3 regions of the Streptomyces sp. NPDC053541 genome follow, and region 3 is predicted to be linked to each of the others. Evidence: riboswitches for the same ligand, from Rfam matches in the RefSeq annotation. Region 3 holds a riboswitch; each other region holds the start of a gene.
What was found. A riboswitch is a leader RNA that binds a small molecule or an ion and turns the genes downstream of it on or off. The one in region 3 is predicted to bind S-adenosylmethionine.

Region 1 (5,658 bases), on a different contig from region 3:
GCACCGACGCCGTGTACGCCCGGTAGACCTCCAGGTCCTGACGGGACGGATACGCGGACGCCAGGTGGACCACCCGGCCGCGCCACTCGGGGCGGGCGGTGAGCAGCTCGCGGTAGGCGAGCAGGCCGCGCAGGACGTTCTTCGACAGCTCCGTGCGGTCCACCCGCACGATCGTCCTGCGGTCCCCGACCTCCGCGCGCAGCCGCGCCAGCCGCTCGTCCACCTCCGGCCGGTGCGCGAGCGCGAGCAGGTCGTCGCCGTCCACGCCCAGCGGATGCACCGCCGCCCGGGGCCGGCGCGCCGCGCCCGCCACGTACGGATCGGCCAGGAACGCGTCCGCCCACCGGCGGGTGTGGAAGCCGACCTCGTCCGCGCCGAGCATCCCCTCCGCCAGCTCCCGGTGCACGTCCTCCGGCAGCATCGCCAGATAGGCCGGCTCCGCCCACGGGGTGTGGGTGAAGTGGCCGATCCTCAGGTCGGGGCGGCGCTCGCGGAGCATCCCCGGCACCAGCGCCAGGTGGTAGTCCTGCACCAGCACCGCCGCGCCCTCGTCGGCGGCCTCCGCGAGCGCCTCCGCGAAGGCCCGGTTGTAGTCGCGGTACGACTCCCAGCGGCGCCGGAACTCCGCGTCGAAGACGGGCTCGCGCGGGATGTCGTAAAGATGGTGGTGGAGGAACCACAGCACCGAGTTCGCGATGCCGTTGTACGCGTCCGCGTACACCTCCGGGTCGATGTCCAGCATCCGCACGCCCGGCTCGGCCACCCCGCGCCGCACGGCCTCGCGGTCGCCCTCGCCGAGCGCCGCGCACACCCACACGCCCGACGACACGGCGCTCAGCCCCGAGACGAGCCCGCCGCCGCCCCGCCGGGTGTCCAGTGAGCCGTCGTCGCGCACGGTGTACGAGACGGGGCCGCGGTTGGATGCCACGAGGACAGAAGCCATACGGCGAACCTAGCCCGTCCGGTAAACGCTCAAACGTGCGGATTCGAGACGCGCGGATTCGCGCCAGGAAACCCCAGGGATCTCGTGTGCCCCAGGGCCCTCGCCCGCCCCGGGAGTCCCGCCCAACCCGGAAGTCTCGGGCGCCTCACCGCTCCCTGCCGGCCCGCACCGCCGCCAGCGCCACCACGCCGGTCGCCGCCAGCGCCACACCCAGCCCGCCGAGCAGCCACAGGCGCTCCGCGCCCGCGTCCCGCTCGGCGATCGGCGTCCGGCGCTCCGGGGCCGTGCCCGCCGCCCCGGCCGGCCCCGCGCCGCCCAGGAGGAGTACCAGCACCGCGACGGCCGCCCCCAGCGCCCTTTCCGTTCTGCACCGCATGAGAGGGAAATCTAGGCAGAAAGACCCATTATCGGCTGTTACGCCACGCGGCGCCGCTCCGCGTACTCCGCGATCTCCGCCATCGGCGGGCGCTCCTCCGTGTCCACCGCGTACGTACGGGGCACGAAGCCCGGCGCTCCCGCGCCGCCCTCGCCCCGCTCGAACTGCGTCAGCCGCGGCCGCACCAGGTGCCCGCGGGACAGCCGCAGCTGGGCCGTGCGGTAGATCGCCGCCGCCATCCGGCCCAGCGCCTGCCCGTCCTGGTGCCGGTGCTTCCGCACGCCCACGTCCACCTGCGCGAGCGCGTCCAGGCCCACCGTGTGCAGCGCGTCCACCAGCAGGCCCAGCTCCACCCCGTACCCGACCGGGAACGGCAGCCGTTCGAGCAGCGAGCGCCGCGCCGCGTACTCACCGCCCAGCGGCTGCACGAAACCGGCCAGCTGCGGCCAGTGCAGGTTCAGCAGCGGGCGTGCCACCAGCTCCGTCACCCGCCCGCCCTGACCGGGGGCGTCGCCCAGCGGGCGGTCGTACATCGCCTTCACGAACGCCACGTCCGGATCGGTCAGCAGCGGCCCCACGATCCCCGTCACGAAGTCCGCCGAGAAGTCCCGCAGATCCGCGTCCACGAAGCAGACCACGTCCCCGCCCGTCACCATCAGCGACCGCCACAGCACCTCGCCCTTGCCCGGCACCGCCGGCAGCCGCGGCAGGATCGCGTCCCGCGCCACCACCCGCGCGCCGGCCGCCGCGGCCACCTCGGCCGTCCGGTCCGTGGACCCCGAGTCGATCACCACGAGCTCGTCCACCAGCGGCACCGCGTCCGTCATCAGCTCGCGGCGGATCACCGAGACGATCGCGCCGACCGTCGCCTCCTCGTTCAGCGCGGGCAGCACCACGCTGACCCGGGTGCCCCGCTTCGCGGCCAGCACCGCCTCCAGCGGACGGTCGGCCACGGACCAGGACCGCCGGGCCAGCCAGCGCTCCACTTCTTCCAGCAACGTGATCTCCATCTCGCGGATCGGACGACCGGTTCCACCGTCGAAGGCTTCGGTTACAGTCTTGAACAACGCGGAAGCCCGATGCATGTCGGGGTGCCGACCGCGTCTCACAATCGAATACCGCTCATCCAGAGGGGCAGAGGGATACGGCCCGTTGAAGCCCCGGCAACCCTCCAGTCGGTTCCGTCGTCTCCAGCGAGGTCCCCGGCTAGGGAAGGTGCCAAATCCGTCTCATGGCGAAATGCGTCATGAGGAAGATGAGGAGAAAGGGCCTCGCCTCCATGGCTGTACAGACCGTCGCACCCGCTTCCGGAACCCCCGCCACCGTCGACCTCGGTCCCGCGTCCGGACTCTCCTGCCGCGAGTGCGGCGAGACCTTCCCGCTCGGCCCGATCTTCGCCTGTGAGCTCTGTTTCGGCCCCCTCGAAGTCGCCTACGACCTGCCGACCGGCGACCCCGAGGCGCTCCGCAAGCGCATCGAGGCCGGCCCCGCGAACATCTGGCGCTACGCCCCGCTGCTCCCCGTCCCGGCCGACGTCGCCGAGAAGCCGAACCTGAACCCCGGCTGGACCAAGCTCGTCCAGGCCGACAACCTGGCCCGCGCGATCGGCGTCGAGCCCGGCAAGCTCTTCGTCAAGGACGACTCCGGCAACCCGACCCACTCCTTCAAGGACCGGGTCGTCGCCCAGGCCATCGAGGCCGCCCGCGCCTTCGGCTTCACCACCCTCTCCTGCTCCTCCACCGGCAACCTGGCCGGCGCCGTCGGCGCCGCCGCCGCCCGCGCCGGCTTCCGCTCCTGCGTGTTCATCCCGCACGACCTGGAGCAGGGCAAGGTCGTCATGGCCGGTGTCTACGGCGGCGACCTGGTCGCCATCGAGGGCAACTACGACGACGTCAACCGCTTCTGCTCGGAGCTCATCGGCGACCCGCTCGGCGAGGGCTGGGGCTTCGTGAACGTCAACCTCCGCCCGTACTACGGCGAGGGCTCCAAGACCCTCGCGTACGAGATCTGCGAGCAGCTCGGCTGGGTCATCCCGGACCAGCTGGTCATCCCGATCGCCTCGGGCTCGCAGCTGACGAAGATCGACAAGGGGCTCCAGGAGCTCATCAAGCTGGGCCTGGTCGAGGACAAGCCGTACAAGATCTTCGGCGCCCAGGCCGAGGGCTGCTCGCCGGTCTCCGCCGCCTTCAAGGCCGGCCACGACGTCGTCCGCCCGCAGAAGCCGAACACCATCGCCAAGTCCCTCGCGATCGGCAACCCGGCCGACGGCCCGTACGTGCTCGACATCGCCCGGCGCACCGGCGGCGCGGTGGAGGACGTGAACGACGAGCAGGTCGTCGACGCGATCAAGCTGCTCGCGCAGACCGAGGGCGTCTTCGCCGAGACCGCGGGCGGCGTGACCGTCGGCGTGACGAAGAAGCTCGTCGAGGCCGGCGTCATCGACCCGTCGCTCACCACCGTCGTGCTCAACACCGGTGACGGGCTCAAGACCCTGGACGCCGTGGCCGACAGTTCTCAGGCGACCGCCACCATCCGCCCGAGCCTGGACGCGTTCCGCGACGCGGGCCTGGCCCACTGACTCAGAGAGGTACGACGACCGCCATGGCCGTGAACGTCCGCATCCCCACCATCCTCCGCACCTACACCGGGGGCCAGGCCGAGGTCCCGGCCGAGGGCGCCACCCTCGCCGAGGTCATCGCCGACCTGGAGAAGAACCACACCGGCATCGCGGCCCGCGTCCTGGACGACCAGGGCAAGCTGCGCCGCTTCGTCAACGTGTACGTCAACGACGACGACGTGCGCTTCGAGCAGGGCCTGGAGACGGCCACGCCGGACGGCGCCGGCGTCTCGATCATCCCGGCCGTCGCCGGAGGCTGACCCTACCGGCGGGTACCGGTGAATCCTGAATTGCCCCTTCCGCGAGAAGAAGCGGAAGGGGCAATTCTGCATGGTTGAGCGCGATAGAGTTGGGGAAGCCCCCTCCGCTGCGCATGCCAGGTGCATATGAGAATGCGCCCCGACCTGACAAGAAGCAGCCAATGTGCCCGCCTCTTGTGCCCCATCTGCGCCGTTTGCCGGGCCCGACTTGCCCCGTGATTCAGTGAATTCTCCCCAATTCCCCTTTCCGGCGTGCCCAGAATTCTCGTCCGATTGACCTGTTGCAGAGGGCAGTTGGGCAGATACATTCAGCCGCGGTCGACGCGTTCCGGCGCAGGGTCTGACCCGGGTCCGCGAAGTGCGGATCCGCGCAAGGGCCAGTAATAGGGGAGTTAGGCATGGCTCAGGGCACCGTCAAGTGGTTCAACGCGGAGAAGGGCTACGGCTTCATCGCGGTCGACGGTGGTGCGGATGTTTTCGTCCACTACAGCGCGATCCAGATGGACGGATACCGCACCCTCGAAGAGGGTCAGCGGGTCGAGTTCGAGATCTCGCAGGGCCAGAAGGGTCCGCAGGCGGACATGGTCAAGCTCGCCGTCTGAGCGCGGCGCGATCGGCCACCGACGCACTTCCGTCGAGGGGCCCGCATCCCGGCAGGGATGCGGGCCCCTCGCGCGTCCCCGGCCACCCCGGCCTCCGTCGCCGGCCACCCCGGCGCCCGTCCGCGACCGGTCCCGGCGGTTGTCCACAGGGCGGGCGGATCCTCCGTAGTCGCTTGCACTCGCCTAGGTCGAGTGCTAATCATTGGCGTTAGCACTCTCACGCTGAGAGTGCTACGAGGATCGGGCAGACGAGGTCGCGGACCGAGTGGGGAAGGAACCACGAGGAGCGCGGGCCGTCCGTCGCGGGCGTCGGCGCGGTCCAGGAGCGTTATCCACCCCATGTCCGGGAGGACCACTTCACATGGCCAAGATCATCGCGTTCGACGAGGAGGCCCGGCGCGGTCTCGAGCGCGGCATGAACCAGCTCGCTGACGCCGTCAAGGTCACCCTCGGCCCGAAGGGCCGCAACGTCGTCCTCGAGAAGAAGTGGGGCGCCCCCACGATCACCAACGATGGTGTCTCCATCGCCAAGGAGATCGAGCTCGAGGACCCGTACGAGAAGATCGGCGCCGAGCTGGTCAAGGAAGTCGCCAAGAAGACGGACGACGTCGCCGGCGACGGTACGACCACCGCCACCGTTCTCGCCCAGGCGCTGGTCCGCGAGGGCCTGCGCAACGTCGCCGCCGGCGCCAACCCGATGGCCCTCAAGCGCGGCATCGAGAAGGCCGTCGAGGCCGTCTCCGGTGCGCTGCTCGACCAGGCCAAGGAGGTCGAGACCAAGGAGCAGATCGCCTCCACCGCCTCCATCTCCGCCGCCGACACCCAGATCGGCGAGCTCATCGCCGAGGCCATGGACAAGG
Region 2 (5,658 bases), on a different contig from region 3:
GGCTGATCGCGGAGGGCGTCACGTGCAGGGCGGCCGCGGCGGCGTCGAAGGTGCCCTCGTCGACGACGGCCAGCAGGGTCCGTACCAGATCCAGGGGAAGCTCGTTCATAAGTACGGCTAAGGATACGTAAGAAAGTTTAGCTGTCGCCATCGAGCCGCGGTCCTTACGGTCAAGGTCATGAACAGCAACACCCTTGCCGCCCTCGTCGCCGGATTCGGAGCGGGGCTCTCCCTCATCGTCGCCATCGGCGCCCAGAACGCGTTCGTCCTGCGCCAAGGCGCCCGCCGTCACGCGGTCCTCGCGGTCGTCGCGATCTGCGCCCTGTCGGACGCGGTGCTGATCGCACTCGGTGTGGCGGGGGTGGGAGCCGTGGTCACGGCGTGGCCGGCGGCGCTGACCGCCGTGGGCGTGGTGGGCGGGGTGTTCCTGCTGGTGTACGGGCTCCTCGCCGCCCGCCGCGTCCTGCGGCCCGATCCGGCCGCCGCCCTGACGGCGGGCGGTCCTGCGGCCGGTTCGGCCCGCCGGGCGGTGCTGACGTGTCTGGCGATGACCTGGCTGAACCCGCACGTGTACCTGGACACGGTGCTGCTCCTCGGCTCGCTCGCGTCGGACCGCGGCGACCTTCGCTGGGCCTTCGGCGTGGGCGCGGCCCTGGCCAGCCTGAGCTGGTTCTTCGCGCTGGGCTTCGGCGCCCGGCTGCTGAGCGGCTTCCTGTCCCGTCCGAAGGCGTGGCGGGTGCTGGACGGGCTGGTCGCGGCGACCATGCTGACGATGGGCGGGATGCTGGTGGCCGGGGCGTAGACGGATTGCGGATGTGTGTGTGGGGCCGGGTTCGGCCGCGTCGGTGCACGGTCGTTCGCGGCCCGTCCGCGCTCCGTCTCCGCCGGGCGAGGGCCTATCGTGCTGCCGGAGTACCGGAGCACGGGAGTGCCGGACCACCGGAGTGCTGGACCACCGGAGTTCTGGACCACCGGAGTGCCTTGGTGGCCGAACGCCCGGCCCCGGCCGTCCGCAGAGGGGGAGAAAGAGCATGAACACCGCAACGACGGTCTCGCTGGTCACGGGTGGCAACAGGGGCATCGGCCGCGAGACCGCGCGCCAGCTCGCCGCCCTCGGTCACACCGTCCTGCTGTCCGCCCGCCGTCCGCAGGACGCCGAACGGGCCGTCGCCGACCTGGCTCCCGGACTGCCCGGCACCCTGCTCCCCTGCCGGCTGGACGTGACCGACGCCGACGACGTACGCGCCCTCGCCCGCCGCGTGGAAGGGGAGTTCGGGCGCCTCGACGTCCTCGTCAACAACGCGGCCATCAACTACGACACCGCCCAGCGCGCCGTCTCCGCCGACCTCGACGACGTCCGCCGCACCCTGGAGACCAACCTCTTCGGCGCCTGGCAGACCGCGCAGACCTTCCTGCCGCTGCTGCGCCGATCGCGCCACCCCCGCATCGTGAACGTCTCCAGCGAGTCCGGGTCCCTGGAGCACATGGGCGGCGGCACCCCCGCGTACGGCGTCTCGAAGGCCGCCCTCAACGCCCTGACCCGCAAACTCGCCGACGAGCTGCGCGCCGAGCGGATCCTGGTCAACGCCGTCTGCCCGGGATGGATCGCCACCGACATGGGCGGGCCGGGCGGCGACCCCGTCGATCAGGGCGCCGCGAGCGTGGTCTGGGCGGCGACCCTGCCCGACTCCGGACCCACCGGCGGTTTCTTCCGGAAGGGCGCGCCACTGCCCTGGTGACGGGGCTCCGGCCGGTCCCTCCCGCCCCTCCCGTCCTTCCCGGTCCCTCCCCGGTCGTTGCCGGCCCATCCCCGGCCCCTTCGCGACGGCGTCACGTCCGCGGCCGTACGCGTGGCCCGTCGTACACGTGGCACGTCGTACGCATGACCTGCTGTACACGTGGCACGTCGTACAGGCGACTCGGGGGCCATTGGCAGCAAGCGTCCGGAGTCTTGTATGGTTCCTCGCGAATCATCCAGAGGGGTGGAGGGACCGGCCCTACGAAGCCCCGGCAACTCCCCGGTCGACTCGGCGCTCCCAGTTCGCGCCGCGCCGCCGGGATCAGTGCCAACTCCGGCCCGCGCCAACGTGGCGCGGGAAAAGATGAGGAGACACGGTGCTCTCTGTGCTGCCCCTTCCCCAGGCCTTGTCGACTGCGGGCCTTCCGCGTACCCGTCTCATGTGCTCCGCGACGTATCAGCCGCTCGTTTCGGCCCTTCCCCGCTGATCGTCCCTGCCCTCTCCCGGCTGCCGAGGTTCCTGCGCGCCCTGGCGCGCGCAGACCGAGACAGGAGTACCCCTTTTCATGAACATTCCGGATATTTCCAGCGGAGTCGGTGTCCTCGACAAGGCCGCGGTGATCCTGGGCGCGCTGGCGGCCGGCCCCGCCACGCTGGCGGGGCTGGTCTCCGCCACCGGTCTGGCCCGACCCACGGCCCACCGGCTGGCCACCGCCCTCGAACGCCACCGCCTGGTCGGCAGGGACCTGCACGGCCGGTTCGTGCTCGGCCCCCGACTCGCCGAGCTCTCCGCCGCGGCCGGCGAGGACCTCCTGCTGACGGCTGCGGGCCCGGTCCTCACCTCGCTGCGCGACACCACCGGCGAGAGCGCTCAGCTCTACCGCCGGCAGGGCGAGGTGCGCATCTGCGTCGCAGCCGCCGAACGGACCTCGGGCCTGCGGGACATCGTCCCCGTCGGCTCCACGCTCCCCATGAAGGCCGGCTCCGCCGCCCAGGTCCTCCTGGCCTGGGAGGATCCCGAGCGCTACCACCACGGTTTGCAGGGAGCCCGTTTCACGGCCACCGCCCTCAGCGGCGTACGGCGAAGGGGCTGGGCCCAGTCGATCGGCGAGCGCGAACCGGGCATGGCCTCCGTCTCCGCGCCCGTACGCGACCCGGCCCACCGCGTCGTCGCCGCCCTCACGGTCACCGGCCCGATCCAGCGCCTCACCCGCAACCCCGGCGCCCGCCTCGCGCAGGTCGCCATCGACGCGGCCGAACGCCTCACCGAGGCGATCCGTCACCGATGACGGACGGGCGGGCCGAGCGGTGCCAGCCCCGGCCTCGGGTTCCGCGGCCGGCGGTGTCGCACGGAGCGTCGCCGTGCGGAGTCCTCGGCGAGGCCGGACCCCTCCGGCGCGGTCAGAACTGGCCGTTGGAGATGAGATCGCCGTCGGAGCCGTAGATCGTCACCAGGCCGTTCTTCGAGTGCTTCCAGTCGGCGAACGCGGACGCGATGAGTTTGGCCTTGTTGGCGTCCGGGCTCATGAAGCCGCCCTTGAAGTCGGTGTAGACGTCGGCGGTGTCCAGGATGTCGTTCTGCTTCTCCGCCCCCTGGACCTTGGTCACGTGCTTCACGGCGGCCTTCTCGGCGTCGGTGCCGTTCTTCGCCACGAACGCCTTGAACTGGTCGGCCTGGCTCTGCTCTTTGGGCACCTCGTCGGCCGGCGGCGCCTCGGTCCTAGGCTTGGCGGCCGGATTCGCGGTCGGCTTGGCGGCGGGCTCGGAGACGACACTGCTCGGCTTGGCGTCGGACTTCGTGTCGCCGTCTCCGCCGCCGTCGGCCAATGCGCCGATCACGCCGACGAGGACGACCAGGGCGAGAAGGCCACCGCAGCCGATCGCGATGCCGCCGCCGACACCGATGCCCTTCTTCTGCGGCGGAGGCGGCGGGCCGTAGGGGCCGGGCTGCTGAGGGTAGCCGTACGGCTGTTGGGGCTGCTGGTCCCATCCGGGCTGCTGCGTCATGAGGTCCCCTCGATGTGATCATCTCGTAAAGGCGAGGTGAACATATCGTGAGTGTGTCCGCGCCGGAGGGGAGATGCGGAATCGGACCACAAGAAGTCCCGCCGCGTCAGGCGCTGTTCGGGCGGTCGGGCGACGGTGGCGGGAACCACGCCTGTTCGTGGGGCGCTCCCCCGTGGTGCACACCGCCGTCCCGCCGGGAGACCGGGACCCGCCGCGGGACCGACCTCGCCCGATGTCGGCGCTCCGGAGGGCCGGTCTGATGGACTCGTGCCATGAAGTCACCGCTGCCCCGCCTGTTCCGAGCACTCGAACGGTTCCATGCCTCCCGCCCCTGGGATCACAACGCGCACTACCACCGGTGGATCCTGCGGCAGCTCCCGGGACGGTTCAACAGCGCCCTGGACGTCGGATCGGGCAGCGGTGACCTCGTCAGACTTCTGGCGACCAGGGCAGGAACGGTGCACGGAATCGACGCCGACGCCACCGTCGTCGCACGCGCGCGAGAGCTCACCGGCCCGGCCGCCCCGGTGACCTTCGCCGTCGGAGACGCCCTGAGGGACATGCCTCAGGGCCCCACGACGTCATCACCTGCGTCGCCGCCGTCCACCACATGCCCTTCGGACCGGCCCTCGCCCGCTTCCGGCAGCGCCTGGCATCTGGCGGAACCCTGGTCGTCGCCGGTCTGTACCGCCCGCGGTCGGGGACCGATCACCTCATCGACGCCGTCGCCATTCCGTCGAACGTCGCCATGGCCTGGATCAAGAACAGGGGCCGCAAAGCGCCGCCACCGGCCTCGATGACCGCCCCGACGCGGCCGGCGACCATGACCTTCGCCGAGATCACCCGCGAGGCCCGGCGCGAACTGCCCGGCGCACGGCTGCGCCGCCGACTGTTCTGGCGCTACACGCTGGTCTGGCGCCGGGACTGATCCCGCTTCCCGCTGTCCGGCGTGCGGGCGGGGACCAGGGCCGGGGCCGGGACCGGAACCGGCGCCCGGGCCGGGGCCGGATCGGGTTCGCCCCCCTACCGCTGGCGGTCGCGGCGCGACCCGGCGACGCGTGCGAGCGCGCGCAGCATCCGGACGTACGGTGACCAGCGGGCCGGCCGCCGTACGGTTCCGGTGCAGGCGAGCTCGGCGCGGTCGAGGGCGTCCTCCAGGCAGGCGTCGTGCAGCGGGCGCCAGGCCAGGGGCCAGGTCAGACGGGCCACGCCCGTGGGTGTCATGGCGAGGGTGTGGTGCAGCACCGTGCGGTCCTGGCCGGCGGGGAGCGTGGCCAGTTCGTGGAAGCCGTGGAAGCCACGGGGTCCGGTGAACGCGAACCGGACCCAGCGCCCGGGCGCGTACCCGGCCACGGTGTAGCGCACCGGGCCGTGCCCGCCCACCGCGCCGGCCCCCAGAGGGCGGTCGAACTCCATCGGCGCCCAGGCCGCCCCGGGCCAGAGCCGGTCCCCGTCCCCGCTCGCCAAGCTGTCGATGAGCGCTCCGACCTCGCTCTCGGCCACGGGCAACAGGCGCTGGTGCACGTTGTAGACGCCCACGTGTCTCTCCCCTCAAGAGTATTGGAGACCCCTCTCCAATTAATTGGAGAGTACTCTCTGATTCATGGTGAGACCACCCCGCTTCGACACGGCCCAGCTCCTCGACGCCGCCGTCCGCCTCGCCGCCTCCGGCGGACCTCAGGCCGTCACCATGTCGGCCGTCGCTCAGGCCGTCGGCGCGCCCAGCGGCTCGGTGTACCACCGCTTCGCCGGGCGCACGGCGCTCCTCGCAGAGCTGTGGCTGCGTACGGTGGAGCGTTTCCAGGAGGGCTACTTCGCGGTCCTGACCGGCGAGCCCGATCCGCACCGGGCGGCCCGCGCGGCCTCACGCCATGTGGTCGCCTGGTGCCGCGAGAACCCGGCCGAGGCGGTCC
Region 3 (5,658 bases):
TCGGCCGGGTGTCCGCGCTCAACTTCGCCCTGGGTCTGACCCTCGGTGCGGCGCTGTTCTTCATCGGCGCCGGCGCGGTCCACTGGGCCCGCACCCTGATGTCCGACGTCGAGGTGGCCGACGAGCGTCACCCGATGGAGGCCACGCCCGAGGTCAAGGCGAAGGTCATGGCGGACTTCGCGGCCGGTGCCGCCGAGTCCGGCTTCGGCCGCCGCAAGCTGATCCGCAACACGCTGTTCGGCGCGCTTGCCCTGGTGCCGCTCTCCGGCGTCGTGCTGCTGCGTGACATGGGCCCGCTGCCCGAGAAGAAGCTCCGGTCCACCCTGTGGTCCAAGGGCAAGCTGCTCATCAACATGAACACCAACGAGCCGCTGCGTCCCGAGGACGTCGCCGTCGGTTCGCTGACGTTCGCCAAGCCCGAGGGCCTGGAGGAGCACGACCACCACTTCCAGACCGAGATCGCCAAGGCCGCCCTGATGATCGTCCGGATCCAGCCGGAGGACATCAAGGACAAGCGCGAGCTCGAGTGGTCGCACGAGGGCATCGTCGCCTTCTCGAAGATCTGCACCCACGTCGGCTGCCCGATCTCGCTGTACGAGCAGCAGACGCACCACGTGCTCTGCCCGTGCCACCAGTCCACCTTCGACCTGTCCGACGGCGCCCGCGTCATCTTCGGCCCGGCCGGTCACGCCCTTCCGCAGCTGCGGATCGGCGTGAACGACAAGGGCTTCCTCGAAGCGCACGGTGACTTCGAAGAGCCCGTCGGTCCCGCCTTCTGGGAGCGCGGATGAGCACTGTGACCAATACGCAGAAGAAGGCGCCCGCCGGTGAGCGGATCGCCGACTGGGCCGACGGACGCCTGGGGATCTACACGCTGGCCAAGGCCAACATGCGGAAGATCTTCCCGGACCACTGGTCCTTCATGCTGGGCGAGGTCTGCCTCTACAGCTTCCTCATCATCATCCTGACGGGCGTCTACCTGACGATGTTCTTCCACCCGTCGATGAACGAGGTGGAGTACGCCGGCTCGTACGTCCCGCTCCAGGGACAGCTGATGTCCGAGGCGTTCAACTCGACCATGCACATCTCCTTCGAGGTGCGCGGTGGTCTGCTCATCCGGCAGATCCACCACTGGGCGGCGCTGATCTTCCTCGCCGGCATGTTCGTGCACATGATGCGCGTGTTCTTCACCGGCGCGTTCCGCAAGCCGCGTGAGATCAACTGGCTGTTCGGCTTCCTGCTGTTCTTCCTGGGCATGTTCACCGGCTTCACCGGTTACTCGCTCCCGGACGACCTGCTCTCCGGCACCGGTGTGCGCTTCATGCAGGGCGCCATCCTGTCCGTGCCGATCGTCGGCACGTACCTGTCGATGTTCCTGTTCGGCGGCGAGTTCCCCGGCGGCGACTTCGTCGCCCGGTTCTACTCGGCGCACGTGCTGCTGCTCCCGGGCATCATGCTCGGCCTGGTGGTCGCGCACCTCATCCTGGTGTTCGTCCACAAGCACACGCACTTCGAGGGCCCCGGCCGCACCAACAAGAACGTCGTCGGCATGCCGCTGCTGCCGGTGTACATGGCGAAGGCCGGAGGCTTCTTCTTCCTGGTCTTCGGCGTCATCGCGGTCATCGCGGCGATCGCCTCGATCAACCCGATCTGGGCCATCGGCCCGTACCGCCCGGACCAGGTGTCCACCGGCGCCCAGCCCGACTGGTACATGGGCTTCGCCGAGGGTCTGATCCGTGTCATGCCGGGCTGGGAGATCAACCTGTGGGGCCACACGCTGGTCCTCGGCGTGTTCATCCCGCTGGTGATCTTCCCGGTGGTCCTCGCGGCCATCGCGGTCTACCCGTTCATCGAGTCCTGGATCACCGGCGACAAGCGCGAGCACCACATCGCGCAGCGCCCGCGCAACGCTCCGACGCGCACCGCCTTCGGCGTCGCCTGGATCACCGCGTACATGATCATGCTCGTCGGTGGTGGAAACGACCTCTGGGCGACCCACTTCCACCTGTCGATCAACTCGATCACCTGGTTCGTGCGGATCTTCTTCTTCGTCGGCCCGGTCATCGCGTTCATCGTCACCAAGCGGATCTGCCTCGGCCTCCAGCGCCGGGACAAGGACAAGGTGCTGCACGGCCGCGAGTCGGGCATCATCAAGCGCCTGCCGCACGGTGAGTTCGTCGAGGTCCACACCCCGCTCAGCCAGGGCGAGCGCTACAAGCTCACCGCGCACGAGCAGTACGAGCCGGCCGAGCTGCCGCCGGCCGTCGACGAGAACGGTGTGGAGCGCAAGGTCGGGCGCATGGAGAAGCTCCGGGTCAAGCTCAACCGGGGCTACTACGGCGGCGACAACCAGATCGCCAAGCCCACCGCGGAGGAGTTCAGGGAGATCGAGAGCGGCCACGGCCACCACTGATCACCACTGAACCGCTGACCGCCTAGGTCGCCACGGCGAGAGCCCCGTCCATTCGATGGACGGGGCTCTTTGCCGTCCCCGGAGATCGATAGGGTGGGAGCGACACCCGCGCAGTTCCGTACGGACCCCTCAGGAGCGACCATGAGCGCTGTGAACCCCGCTGGAGGCGACACCGCGGCGGGCCGCTCCTGGCCCGTCCTGCTGAACGGACTCCTCGACGGCCGGGACCTGTCCGCCGACGACACCGCCTGGGCGATGGACCTGATCATGCGCGGCGAGGCCACCGACGCGCAGATCGCCGGGTTCATGGTGGCGCTGCGCGCCAAGGGCGAGACCGTCGCCGAGATCTCCGGCCTGGTGCGCACGATGTACGAGCACGCCAACGTCATCGAGGTGCCCGGGCCCGCCGTCGACATCGTCGGCACCGGCGGCGACGGCGCCAAGACGGTGAACATCTCCACGATGTCCGCGATCGTCGTGGCCGGCACCGGGGTGAAGGTCGTCAAGCACGGCAACCGGGCCGCGTCCTCCGCCTCCGGCTCCTCCGACGTCCTGGAGAAGCTCGGCATCAACCTCGACCTGACCCCGAAGCGGGTCGCCGAGGTCGCCGAGGAGGCCGGGATCACCATGTGCTTCGCGGTGCGCTTCCACCCCTCGCTGCGGCACGTCGCCGCGGCCCGCGGCCAGCTCGGCATCCGCACCACCTTCAACGTGCTCGGCCCGCTCACCAACCCGGCGAAGGTGCGGGCCCAGGCGGTCGGCGTCGCCGACCCGCGGATGGCGCCCATCGTCGCCGGGGTGCTCGCCGAGCGCGGCAACTCCGCCCTGGTCTTCCGCGGCGACGACGGCCTGGACGAGCTCACCACCACCGGCACCTCCCGGGTGTGGGTGGTCCGGGACGGCGCCGTGCGCGAGGAGCGCTTCGACCCGCGCGAGGTCGGCATCACCCCGGTGCCGCTCGACGCGCTGCGCGGCGGCGACCCCTCGTACAACGCCGACGTCGCCCGGCGGCTGCTCGCCGGCGAGACCGGGCCGGTGCGGGACGCCGTGCTGCTGAACTCGGCGGCCGCGCTGACCGCCCTGGAGCCGGGGGAGGGCACCCTCGCGGAGCAGCTGCGGGCCGGCATGGACCGGGCCGCCGAGTCCATCGACTCAGGGGCCGCGCGCCGCGCCCTGGAGCGGTGGATCGCCGCCAGCAACGCCTGACCGCCCCCATGTGAACGGCGCATGACGCCCCGTCCCGGATGCCGGGACGGGGTTGCGGCCCCGTGATCGTCTGGCATAGGTTCTGGAACAGGTCATGAGTGACAGCTGCAAGGCCCCGGCCGGCTGTCCGGCAACCCTCCGTCCGTGGCGGGGTGCCCCGGGTGAAGACCAGGCCGTACGAGCAGAAGCCTGCGGCAAGCGCGGACCCCTGCGCACCACCCTGGGGTCCTTGGTCCTCTAGGGAGCGTTGTCTCGTGAGCAAGCGAATGCGTTAGGGCCCTCGGCCCCTCTTCCCCTTCACCACCCCGTGTGCGGCACCCCTGTTCGCGCTGCCGCCCCGCGGGCCCCCTCACGCCTTTTCGCGCCCCTTTTATGCCGGGAGATACCGTCATGTCCGCACGCCCGAACGCCGCCGTCGCCGCCCCCGCCGCCTCCTCCGTCGCCACCGCCGAGGGCACCGACCCCTGCTGCGCCGCCCCGCTGCCGGTCCTCGGCCGCGACGTCACCGTCCCGCTCGTCACCGGCGGCGAGGTCACCTACGCGGCGCTCGACTACGCGGCCAGCGCCCCCGCCCTGCAGCGCGTCTGGGACGACGTCGCCGCCTACGCCCCGTACTACGGCAGCGTCCACCGCGGCGCCGGCTACCTCTCCCAGCTCTCCACCGACCTCTTCGAGAACAGCCGCGCCGCCGTCGCCGAGTTCCTCGACTGCCGCCCCGGCGACCAGGTCGTCTTCACCCGCTCCACCACCGACTCGCTCAACCTGCTCGCCCAAGTGCTCCCCGCCGACTGCCAGGTCTTCGTCTTCGAGACCGAGCACCACGCCTCGCTGCTCCCGTGGCGGGACGCCCGGGTCACCTACCTCAACGCGCCGCGCACCCCCGTCCAGGCCGTCGAAACCCTGGAGCGCGCGCTCGCCGACCGCGACCCGTACGGCCCCGCCCTGGTCTGCGTGACCGGCGCCTCCAACGTCACCGGCGAGCTGTGGCCGGTGCGCGAACTCGCCGCCGCCGCGCACGCGCACGGCGCGCGGATCGTCCTGGACGCCGCCCAGCTGGCGCCCCACCACCCGGTCTCCGTGCGGGAGCTCGACGTGGACTGGGTCGCCTTCTCCGGGCACAAGCTGTACGCGCCCTTCGGCTCCGGCGTGCTCGCCGGCCGCGCCGACTGGCTCCAGGACGCCGAGCCCTACCTCGCGGGCGGCGGCGCCTCCCGCAAGGTGGCCCGCCGGGCCGACGGTGGTGTGGACGTGGAGTGGCACACCACCGCGGCCCGGCACGAGGCGGGCTCGCCCAACGTCATCGGCGTCTACTCCATCGCCTCCGCCTGCAAGGCGCTCACCGAGGCCGGCTTCGACTCCCTCGTCGCCCGCGAGCAGCACCTGATCGCCACGGTCCGCGCGGGCCTCGCGGAGGTGCCCGAGGTGCGCGTCCTCTCCCTCTTCGGCGACGACGCCCCCCGGGTCGGCGTCATCTCCTTCGTCGTCGAGGGCTGGAACAGCTCCCACTTCGCCGCCGCGCTCTCCGCCGAGTACGGCATCGGCGTCCGCGACGGCCTCTTCTGCGCCCACCCGCTGGTCCGCACCCTGCTCGGCAGCGACCCGCAGGACCCGGGCGAGTGCGGCGCCCCCGAGGCGGCCCCCGGCGAGCGGTCGCTCAACGCCATCCGGGTGAGCTTCGGCGCCGGCACCCCGGACGAGCACGTCGAGCGCTTCGTCGGCGCGGTCAAGGAGCTGGTGCGCGACGGCGCCCGCTGGACGTACCGCACCGAGGACGGGCGCTGCGTCCCCGACCGCGGCTGACCGGTCGCTCGAACGGGTGAAGCCGGCCTCCCGCGGGGGAGAGGCCGGCTTCGCCGTCGTACGGGGACCGGGGCGTCAGGACTCCAGGCCGATGGCGAAGGCCGCGTCCAGCTCGTGCTGCGAGTAGGCGCGGAAGGCGACGTGCGTGTCCGTGGCCTCGACGCCGGGGATCTTGGAGATCTGCCCGGGGATGATGTCGGCCAGGTCGTCGTGGCGTCCGACCCGCACCATGGCGATCA

Region 1: it holds a riboswitch for S-adenosylmethionine, as region 3 does, so the genes downstream of both, thrC (threonine synthase) here and ACIGW2_RS18265 (aminotransferase class V-fold PLP-dependent enzyme) in region 3, are expected to answer to the same signal.
Region 2: it holds a riboswitch for S-adenosylmethionine, as region 3 does, so the genes downstream of both, ACIGW2_RS28245 (IclR family transcriptional regulator) here and ACIGW2_RS18265 (aminotransferase class V-fold PLP-dependent enzyme) in region 3, are expected to answer to the same signal.

What each region holds. Positions count from the first base shown of each region.
Region 1 is NZ_JBITXM010000001.1:120,539-126,196, forward strand. Features, by position in the region: gene ACIGW2_RS00635 (trehalose-6-phosphate synthase) at 1-943, opposite strand, end outside; gene ACIGW2_RS00640 (hypothetical protein) at 1,089-1,319, opposite strand; gene ACIGW2_RS00645 (glucosyl-3-phosphoglycerate synthase) at 1,358-2,317, opposite strand; SAM riboswitch class I at 2,439-2,581, shown strand; gene thrC (threonine synthase) at 2,575-3,897, shown strand; gene ACIGW2_RS00655 (MoaD/ThiS family protein) at 3,921-4,196, shown strand; gene ACIGW2_RS00660 (cold-shock protein) at 4,595-4,798, shown strand; gene groL (chaperonin GroEL) at 5,160-5,658, shown strand, end outside.
Region 2 is NZ_JBITXM010000011.1:337,812-343,469, reverse strand. Features, by position in the region: gene ACIGW2_RS28260 (LysR family transcriptional regulator ArgP) at 1-109, opposite strand, end outside; gene ACIGW2_RS28255 (LysE/ArgO family amino acid transporter) at 179-802, shown strand; gene ACIGW2_RS28250 (SDR family oxidoreductase) at 1,032-1,739, shown strand; SAM riboswitch class I at 1,968-2,109, shown strand; gene ACIGW2_RS28245 (IclR family transcriptional regulator) at 2,305-3,027, shown strand; gene ACIGW2_RS28240 (hypothetical protein) at 3,140-3,745, opposite strand; partial or broken gene ACIGW2_RS28235 (class I SAM-dependent methyltransferase) at 4,018-4,673, shown strand; gene ACIGW2_RS28230 (SRPBCC family protein) at 4,769-5,284, opposite strand; gene ACIGW2_RS28225 (TetR/AcrR family transcriptional regulator) at 5,349-5,658, shown strand, end outside.
Region 3 is NZ_JBITXM010000006.1:398,660-404,317, reverse strand. Features, by position in the region: gene ACIGW2_RS18280 (Rieske 2Fe-2S domain-containing protein) at 1-791, shown strand, start outside; gene ACIGW2_RS18275 (cytochrome bc complex cytochrome b subunit) at 788-2,413, shown strand; gene trpD (anthranilate phosphoribosyltransferase) at 2,555-3,619, shown strand; SAM riboswitch class IV at 3,710-3,826, shown strand; gene ACIGW2_RS18265 (aminotransferase class V-fold PLP-dependent enzyme) at 4,010-5,419, shown strand; gene ACIGW2_RS18260 (Lrp/AsnC family transcriptional regulator) at 5,495-5,658, opposite strand, start outside.